Regions from separate parts of the Streptomyces sp. Z423-1 genome, predicted to be linked through region 2. Evidence: riboswitches for the same ligand, from Rfam matches in the RefSeq annotation. Region 2 holds a riboswitch; the other holds the start of a gene.
What was found. Region 2 has a riboswitch for thiamine pyrophosphate ahead of HJD23_RS10760 (thiamine ABC transporter substrate-binding protein). Riboswitches for the same ligand answer to the same signal wherever they lie in the genome.
Positions count from the first base shown of each region.

Region 1: another riboswitch for thiamine pyrophosphate. It lies ahead of thiO (glycine oxidase ThiO); the one in region 2 lies ahead of HJD23_RS10760 (thiamine ABC transporter substrate-binding protein).

Region 1 covers NZ_CP053109.1:7,013,610-7,018,017, forward strand. Annotated here, with positions in the region: gene pknB (Stk1 family PASTA domain-containing Ser/Thr kinase) at 1-178, opposite strand, end outside; gene HJD23_RS31580 (thiazole synthase) at 317-1,114, opposite strand; gene thiS (sulfur carrier protein ThiS) at 1,118-1,318, opposite strand; gene thiO (glycine oxidase ThiO) at 1,315-2,481, opposite strand; TPP riboswitch at 2,479-2,590, opposite strand; gene HJD23_RS31595 (hypothetical protein) at 2,643-2,984, shown strand; gene HJD23_RS31600 (FAD-dependent oxidoreductase) at 3,048-4,277, shown strand; gene HJD23_RS31605 (helix-turn-helix domain-containing protein) at 4,355-4,408, shown strand, end outside.
Region 2 covers NZ_CP053109.1:2,401,482-2,405,889, forward strand. Annotated here, with positions in the region: gene HJD23_RS10755 (iron ABC transporter permease) at 1-1,236, opposite strand, end outside; gene HJD23_RS10760 (thiamine ABC transporter substrate-binding protein) at 1,212-2,294, opposite strand; TPP riboswitch at 2,373-2,491, opposite strand; gene rlmN (23S rRNA (adenine(2503)-C(2))-methyltransferase RlmN) at 2,537-3,643, opposite strand; gene HJD23_RS10770 (phosphatidate cytidylyltransferase) at 3,769-4,408, opposite strand, start outside.

The sequences.
Region 1 (4,408 bases), 4.6 Mb from region 2:
CGAAGGAGCCGTCGGCGGCCAGGGTCGGATGCATCACCTTGAGCGCGAGCACACGGTCGAGGCGGGTGTCCACGGCCCGGTAGACCGTGGCCATCCCGCCGACCGCGATCCGCGCGTCGACGCGATAACGGCCGTCGAGCAACTGCCCGACCAGAGGGTCCTGAAGGGTCGTGTCCACGCAGGCGAGTGTACGAGCCGCCGCCGACACTCCTTGCCGCTTCCGGCGGCATCGGGGCGGGACTGCAGCCGACCTGTGACGTGTCTTACCCAGCTGCGGGCACGCACCGGTCCTACTCAACTGCGGGCACGCGCGCGGTCACTGGAAAGCGGGCCGCTCCGGATCCAGCGCGGCCATCCCCTCCACCGGCGACGACGCCTCCGCGAAGTGCCGCCGAGGGATACGCCCCGCCAGCCGGGCCAACCGCCCCGCCTCCACCGCGTTCCGCATGGCGGCCGCCATCAGCACCGGTTCCTGTGCCCGGGTGACGGCCGAGGCGAGCATCACACCCGCGCACCCCAGCTCCATCGCGAACGCCGCGTCCGACGCCGTACCGGCTCCCGCGTCCAGGATCACCGGCACGCGCGCGTGCTCGACGATCAGCTGGAAGTTGTGCGGGTTGCGGATGCCGAGCCCGGAGCCGATCGGCGACCCGAGCGGCATGATCGCGGCACAGCCCACGTCCTGGAGCCTGCGTGCCAGCACGGGGTCGTCATTGGTGTACGGCAGCACGGTGAAACCGTCGTCCACCAGCGTCTCCGCCGCCTCCAGCAGCTCGATCGGGTCCGGCAGCAGGGTGCGCTCGTCGGCGATGACCTCCAGCTTGATCAGCTCGGTGCCGAGTGCCTCGCGCGCGAGGCGGGCGGTCAGCACCGCCTCACCGGCCGTGAAGCAGCCGGCCGTGTTGGGCAGCACCCGGATGCCCAGCTTGTCCAGTACCGACAGCACCGAGCCGTGCACATCGGGGTTCACGCGCCGCATCGCGACCGTGGTCAGCTCGGTCCCGGAGGCGACCAGCGCCCGCTCCAGCACGTCGAGGCTGGGCGCGCCACCGGTGCCCATGATCAGCCGGGAGGTGAAGGTCGTACCCCCCAGGACAAGGGGATCGTCGGCCATGGGTCAGCCTCCTTGGACGGCGGTGAGGACTTCGACACGGTCCCCCTCGGACAGGGGCGTGGTCGGCCACTGCGCGCGCGGGACGACGGTTTCGTTGAGGGCGGCGGCCACTCCGGAGGGCGCCGGGGTGAGGGTGCGTACGAGGGCGTCGAGAGCCGTGCCGTCGGCGATCCGGCGGGGCTCCCCGTTGACGGAGATGATCATGCGGGCTGCTCCGTGAGTACGGCGCTGAAGCGCTTCGGCGTGAAGGGACGGGCCACGTCCGGGAGTTCACCGGTGGTCAGGACGTGCGCCATGACGTCGCCGGTGACCGGGGTGAGCAGGACGCCGTTGCGGTAGTGGCCGGTGGCCAGCAGCAGGCCGTCCAGCTCGGTCGGGCCGAGCAGGGGCGCGTTGTCGGGCGAGCCGGGGCGCAGCCCGGCCCGGGTCTCCGTCAGGGGCAGCTCGGTGATACCGGGGACCAGCTCGTGCGCGTCGCGCAGCAGCTCGTACACGCCCCCGGCGGTGACTGTGGTGTCCCAGCCCATTTCCTCGCTGGTGGCGCCGACGACCAGTTCGCCGCTCTCGCGCGGCACCAGGTAGACATGGCTGCCGCGCACCACCGCGCGCACGGTGCGGCTCAGGAACGGCGCGTGGACCGGCGGCACGGTCAGCCGCAGCACCTGCCCCTTCACCGGCCGCACGGGCGGCAGTACGGCGTCCGGGACACCCGCCAGCCGCCCGCTGAGGCTCCCGGCGGCCAGCACCACCTGCCCGGCGGCCAGCTCGGCCCCCGCGCGCGTGACAGCCCCCGCCGCCCGCTCTCCGGTGACCAGCAGCCGCTCGGCCCACTCCCGGTGGAAGACCACGCCCGCCCGCTCGCACGCGGCCACCAGGGCCCCCGCGAGCCGACGGGGGTCGATCTGGTGGTCGCCGTCGACCCGCAGCCCGCCGCGCACACCCGGCGCCAGCATCGGCTCCAGGCGGCGGCAGTCCCGGCCCGACAGCCACTCGGAGGCGAGCCCCGACCGCCGCTGCAGGGCGTGCAGTTCGCGCAGATGGGCGCGGTCGTCGGCGTCAAGGGCGACGGCGAGCGTGCCGCACCGGCGGTAGCCGAGGTCGTGGCCGGTGAGGTCGGTGAGCTCGGCCGCGAAGTCCGGATAGCGGCGGGCCGAGGCGAGGTTCAGACCGAGCAGGGTCTCCTCGCCGTAGTGCAGTTCCGTGACGGCGGCCAGCATGCCGGCCGCCACCTGGGCGGCCCCGCCGCCCGGCTCGGGGTCCACCACGGTGGTGGCGAATCCGCGCTGCGCGGCCCGCCAGGCCGTGACCAGGCCGATGATTCCGCCCCCGATGACGAGGACGTCTGACGTACGTGCGGAAGACGACACGGGCGCTCAGCCCCTCCCTTCGCCGGCATGACCCGGATCAGGTTCGTACGGTCGGAGGCCGCCAGCCTCCCTCTCAGCCCGGTGCGTCCGGGCTCCCGCGAGTGCTTTACGGTGGCCACCCTAGCTCTTGCCGCCACGCATCTGTAAGGGAGCCTCCTGGCATGCCCCGCTCACTCGACGGCCTCGTCCTCTCGCCCGTCGCCGACCAGGCACCGGGTCAGGTCGGGACCCGCACCCGGTTCACGTACCACGAGCAGGACGGCGAGATCTGGGCCGAGTACGCGGGTGGGGACGTGGTCCGCGGGTACCTGGTGGGGACCCGCGAGGGCGACCGGCTGGACTTCCGCTACGTGCAGCTGAAGCGGGACGGGACGACGTCCTCGGGGCACTGTGTGTCGACGGTCGTGGAACTGCCGGACGGGCGGGTGCGGCTGGAGGAGAGCTGGGAGTGGGAGTCGCAGCCGGGCAGCGGGACCAGCGTGGTCGAGCAGGTCGGCCGGTGATGTGGAGCAGCTCACTGGGTCCGCCCCCTGACTGACAATCTGTCAGTTGTCTATGGTGATCAGGTGAGCGAGCAGACGAGGGCACAGGCGCGGCGCGTGGTCGTCGTGGGCGCGGGCATGGCCGGGGTGCAGACCGCCGTCGCCCTGCGGGAACAGGGCTTCACCGGCACCGTGACGCTGATCGGCGCCGAGCCCCACCAGCCGTACGACCGGCCGCCGCTGTCCAAGGCCGTCCTGCTCGGCAAGGCCGAGGGCTCCGCCTTCGACGTCGACTTCGAGGCGCTCGGCATCGACCTCCACCTCGGGCGCGAGGTGACCGGCGTCCGCACCGGTGACCACGAGCTGGACACCGAGGCCGGGCCGGTGCCGTACGACGTGCTGGTCCTCGCCACCGGCGCCGAACCCATCACCCTGCCGGGCGCGGAGGGCGTCCCAGGGGTGCATCTGCTGCGCACCCTCGACGACGCCGAACGGCTGCGGCCGGTGCTCGCCCGGCAGCACGACATCGTGGTCGTCGGCGCGGGCTGGATCGGCGCGGAGTTCGCCACGGCCGCCCGGGAGGCGGGCTGCGCGGTGACCGTCGTGGAGGCCGCGGACCGCCCCCTCGTCGGGTCGCTGCCCGCCGAGGTGGCCGCGCCGATGGCCGCCTGGTACGCCGACAGCGGGGCCGTCCTGCGCACCCACGCGCGCGTGCGGCGTGTCGAGCCCGGCGCGGTCGTCCTGGACGACGGCTCGCGGGTGCCCGCCGACGCCGTCGTGGTCGGCATCGGCGCCCGGCCCGCCACGCGCTGGCTCACCGGCTCCGGCATCGAGCTCGGCGCGCACGGCGAGGTCGTGGCCGACGACCACCTGCGCACTTCGGCGCCGGACGTCTACGCGGTCGGCGACTGCGCGTCCTTCCCTTCGGCAAGGTACGGCGAGCGGTTGATGGTGCACCACTGGGACAACGCCCTGCAGGGACCCCGTGCGGTCGCGGCGAACATCATCGGCGAGGCGGTCGGCGAGGCACCGGCGGTCTACGACCCGGTGCCGTACTTCTGGTCCGAGCAGTTCGGGCGGTTCGTCCAGTACGCCGGGCACCACGCGTCCGCCGACGCCACCGTGTGGCGCGGTGACCCGGCCGGGCCCGCCTGGTCGGTGTGCTGGCTGCGCGAGGGCCGGCTGGTCGCCCTGCTGGCCGTGGGCCGGCCACGGGACCTGGCGCAGGGACGTCGGCTGATCGAGGCCGGGACCGCGATGGATCCCGAGCTGCTGGCCGACCCGGCGCGCCCGCTGAAGGCGGCCACGGCGTAACGCGTTCTCGCAGGTGGGAGGGGTCGGTGGGCGGGGCTGACTTCCGACTGTCAGTGGGGGATGGCAGGCTTGTTCCCGTGACCGAGATTGACGCAAAGATCGATGCTCTCGTCCCTGCCTGGCTCACCCTC
Region 2 (4,408 bases):
CCCGAACCCGACCGTCACCGCGGACACGCCCAGCGGCAGCATCAGCAGCGCGTCGAACCCGCGCACGAACCGCCCCGCGTCCCGCCGGGTCAGCGCCACGGCGGCCAGCCCACCGACCAGCACGGCGATCGCGGTGGCGACGACGGCATACGACAGCGAATTGCCGATCGCGTCGATCGGCGGGACGAGGAAGGTACCGCCGTCCTCGCTGGTCAGCGCCCGGTAGTAGCCGAAGCCAGGTGCGTCCAGCGACCGCTGCACCAGCACGGCCAGCGGCAGCAGAAACAGTACGGCGACGGTGACCAGGACACCGGCCAGCAGCGCCCACTGCCCGGCGCCGCGCGGCCGGCGCGCGGTCACCGACGCGTCCACCAGCCGCAGGGCGGTCTCCCGCCGCCGTACGGTCCAGGCGTGCACGGCGAGCACCGCGCCCACCGCCACGAACTGGACCATCGTCAGCACGGCGGCGGTGGTGAGGTCGAAGACCTCCGTCGTCTGCCGGTAGATCTCCACTTCGAGAGTGGAGAAGGTGGGCCCGCCGAGGATCTGCACCACACCGAAGGAGGTGAAGGTGAACAGGAAGACCATCAGCGCGGCCGCGGCGACGGCCGGCGCGAGGGCGGGCAGGGTGACGGTCCGCCAGGCGGTGAGGCGCGAGGCGCCCAGCATCCGCGCGGCCTCCTCCTGCCGCGGGTCGAGCTGCGCCCAGAGCCCGCCGACGGTGCGTACGACGACTGCGTAGTTGAAGAAGACATGGGCGAGCAGAATCGCCCACACGGTGGTGTCCAGCCGTACGCCCCACAGCTCGTCCAGCAGCCCGCCGCGTCCGATCAGCGCCAGGAACGCCGTACCGACCACGACCGTCGGCAGCACGAACGGCACGGTCACGACTGCCCGCAGCACCTGCTTGCCGGGGAAGTCGAACCGGGCGAACGCATACGCGCCGGGCAGCGCGATCAGCAGCGTCAGCGCGGTCGAGGCGAGCGCCTGCCAGGTGGTGAACCACAGGACGTGCCGGATGCCGGACTGGGTCAGTACGTCGACAAGTCGCCCGAACTGCCAGGCCCCGTCGGCCTTCAGCCCACGGCCGACGATCGCGGCGACGGGGTAGGCGAAGAAGACGGCGAAGAACGCGACGGGCAGGGCGAGAAGCCCGAGCCGCGCCGCGTTGCTCCGTGCCCTGGCGGCTGCTTCAGGCCGCTTCCGTGGGGCTACTTCAGTACGAGCGACGTCCACGATTTGACCCACTCGTCACGGTGTTCGGCGATCTGCGCCGGATCCATGGTCTCGGGATCCTCGGCCTGCGGGCCGTACTTCACGAACTCCTCGGGCACCTGGGCGCCCTCCCGCACCGGGTAGACGAACATGTTCAGCGGCATGTCCTCCTGGAACTGCTCGCCGAGCATGAAGTCGATCAGCGCCTTTCCGCCCTCGGGGTTCCTCGCGTTGCTCAGCAGCCCGGCGTACTCCACCTGCCGGAAGCAGGTGCCGGTGGCCACGCCGGTCGGGGCCGTCTTCGGCTTCGGGTCGGCGAAGACGACCTCGGCGGGCGGCGAGGATGCGTAGGACACGACCAGCGGCCGGTCGCCGCCCGCCTTCTTGCCGCTCGCGGAACCGGAGAACTCCTCGTTGTACGCCTGCTCCCAGCCGTCGACGACCTTCACGCCGTTGGCCTTGAGCTTCTTCCAGTAGCCCGCCCAGCCGTCGTCACCGTACTCGGCGGCGGTGCCGAGCAGGAAGCCGAGGCCCGGTGAGGAGGTGGCGGCGTTCTCGGTGACGAGGAGGTTCTTGTACTCGGGCTTGATCAGGTCGTCGAGGGTCTTCGGCGGGTCGAGGTCGCGCTCGCTGAAGTAGGCCTTGTCGTAGTTGACGCAGATGTCGCCGGTGTCGACGGGCGTGACCCGGTGCTGGTCCTTGTCGGCCCGGTACTCCGGCTCGACCTGGTCTGCGCCCTTCGCCTCGTACGGCTGGAAGAGGTCGTTGTCGAGCGCGCGGGACAGCAGGGTGTTGTCGACGCCGAAGAGGACGTCGCCCTGCGGGTTGTCCTTGGTCAGGATGGCCTTGTTGACGGCCTGTCCGGCGTCGCCGTCCTTGAGGACCTTGACCTGGTAGCCGGACTGCTTCTCGAAGTCGGCGAGCACGCTCTTGGACACGACCCACGAGTCGTGGCTGACGAGGGTGACCGTCTTGGAGTCCCCGGAACCCCCGCTGCCGGACTCGCCGGACCCGCACGCGGACAGCGTGACCAGGCCCAGCCCGACGACGACGGCTGTGAACTTCTTGGTGTTGCTCACTGATGTCCTCCTGGCTGACCAGGAAGAGACGCGGCCCTGCCCGGGACCTGAAACGGGTTCCCGGGCAGGGCGCAACAGCTTGAGTGACGACCGATCTCCCTACCCAGAATGACCTGGGCCAGGTTCAGAGGGTCTGCGGCTCACCGAAGACATGGCTGCCGCACTCTCAGCGCTGTGGCGCTCCCCTGCCGGAATATGCAGATGAATATGCAGATGAATATAAGGATGTGTACGGCGTCAGACTACCGCTCGGTGGCCGCGAGCTGACCACACGCCCCGTCGATCTCCTGACCACGGGTGTCCCGGATCGTCACCGGTACACCATGCGCGGCGATGGCCTCGACGAAGGCCTTCTCGTCCTCGGGCCGCGACGCGGTCCACTTGGACCCGGGCGTCGGGTTGAGCGGGATCAGATTGACGTGCACCGGCCTGCCCTTGAGCAGTCGGCCGAGCCGGTCACCGCGCCAGGCCTGGTCGTTGATGTCCCGGATCAGCGCGTACTCGATGGACAGCCGACGCCCGGACTTGGCGGCGTACTCGAACCCGGCGTCGAGCACCTCGCGCACCTTCCAGCGGGTGTTGACGGGGACGAGGGTGTCGCGCAGTTCGTCGTCGGGGGCGTGCAGCGAGATGGCGAGGCGGCACTTGAAGCCCTCGTCGACGAACCGGTGAATCGCCGGGACGAGCCCGACGGTCGAGACGGTGATGCCGCGCTGCGACAGCCCGAGCCCGTCCGGCTCGGGGTCGGTGAGGGCGCGGATGGCGCCGACGACGCGCTTGTAGTTGGCGAGGGGCTCGCCCATGCCCATGAAGACGATGTTGGACAGCCGCGCGGGCCCGCCGGGCACCTCGCCGTCGCGCAGCGCCCGCATGCCGTCGACGATCTGGTGCACGATCTCCGCGGTGGACAGATTCCGGTCGAGCCCGGCCTGCCCGGTGGCACAGAAGGGGCAGTTCATACCGCACCCGGCCTGCGAGCTGATGCACATGGTGACCCGGTCCGGGTACCGCATCAGCACCGACTCGACGAGCGTCCCGTCGAACAGCCGCCACAGCGTCTTGCGGGTGGTGCCCTGGTCCGTCGACAGATGCCGCACGACGGTCATCAGCTCCGGAAGCAACGCCTCCCGCAACTTCCCCCGCGACGCGGCCGGGATGTCGGTCCACTGCTCGGGATCGTGCGCGTACCGCGCGAAGTAGTGCTGCGAGAGCTGCTTGGCACGAAACGGCTTCTCACCGATCTCGGCAACGGCTTCCTTGCGCTCGGCAGGCGTGAGATCGGCAAGATGCCGCGGCGGCTTCTTGGCTCCGCGCGGGGCGACGAATGTGAGTTCTCCGGGCTTAGGCATGGCTCAACCAGTGTCGCAGATCAATTCACCCGCCCGTGCGGCCAGGCCGTGAGGTGCCGAACACCTCCCGGGGGCGGCAAGAGCCCCCGCCCAGAGTGCAGGGGCTCTCCAGCCCACCCGACGGCTCAGCCGGAACCCACGAACAGCACCAGCAGCAACCACACCACCGGCGCCGTAGGCAGCAACGAGTCCAGTCGGTCCATGATCCCGCCATGACCCGGCAGCAGCGTGCCCATGTCCTTGATGCCCAGGTCGCGTTTGATCATCGACTCGCCGAGGTCGCCCAGCGTCGCGCTGCCGGCGACCGCGAGGCCCAGGAGCAGGCCCTGCCACCAGGTGCCGTCGTCGATCAGGAACTCCATGCACAGCGCACCGGCGGCCATGGCGAAGCTGACCGCGCCGACCAGGCCCTCCCGGGTCTTGCCGGGACTGATGCGCGGGGCGAGCTTGTGCCGCCCGAAGCGCCAGCCGACGGCGTAGGCGCCCGTGTCGCTGACCACGGTGAGCAGCAGGAACATGAACACCCGCTGCGGCCCGTCCGCCGCGGTCAGCATCATCGCGACGAACGTCGCCAGGAACGGCACGTAGAAGGCCGCGAAGACCCCGGCCGTGACGTCCTTGAGATAGCCCTCCGGCGGTTCCGTCATCCGCCAGACCAGCACCGCCAGCGCGGTGAGCGCCATCGCCACCCACGCGCCCTCGGCGCCCCGCACATACCCGGCGACGACCATCGCCGCACCACCGACCGCGAGCGGAACCAGCGGC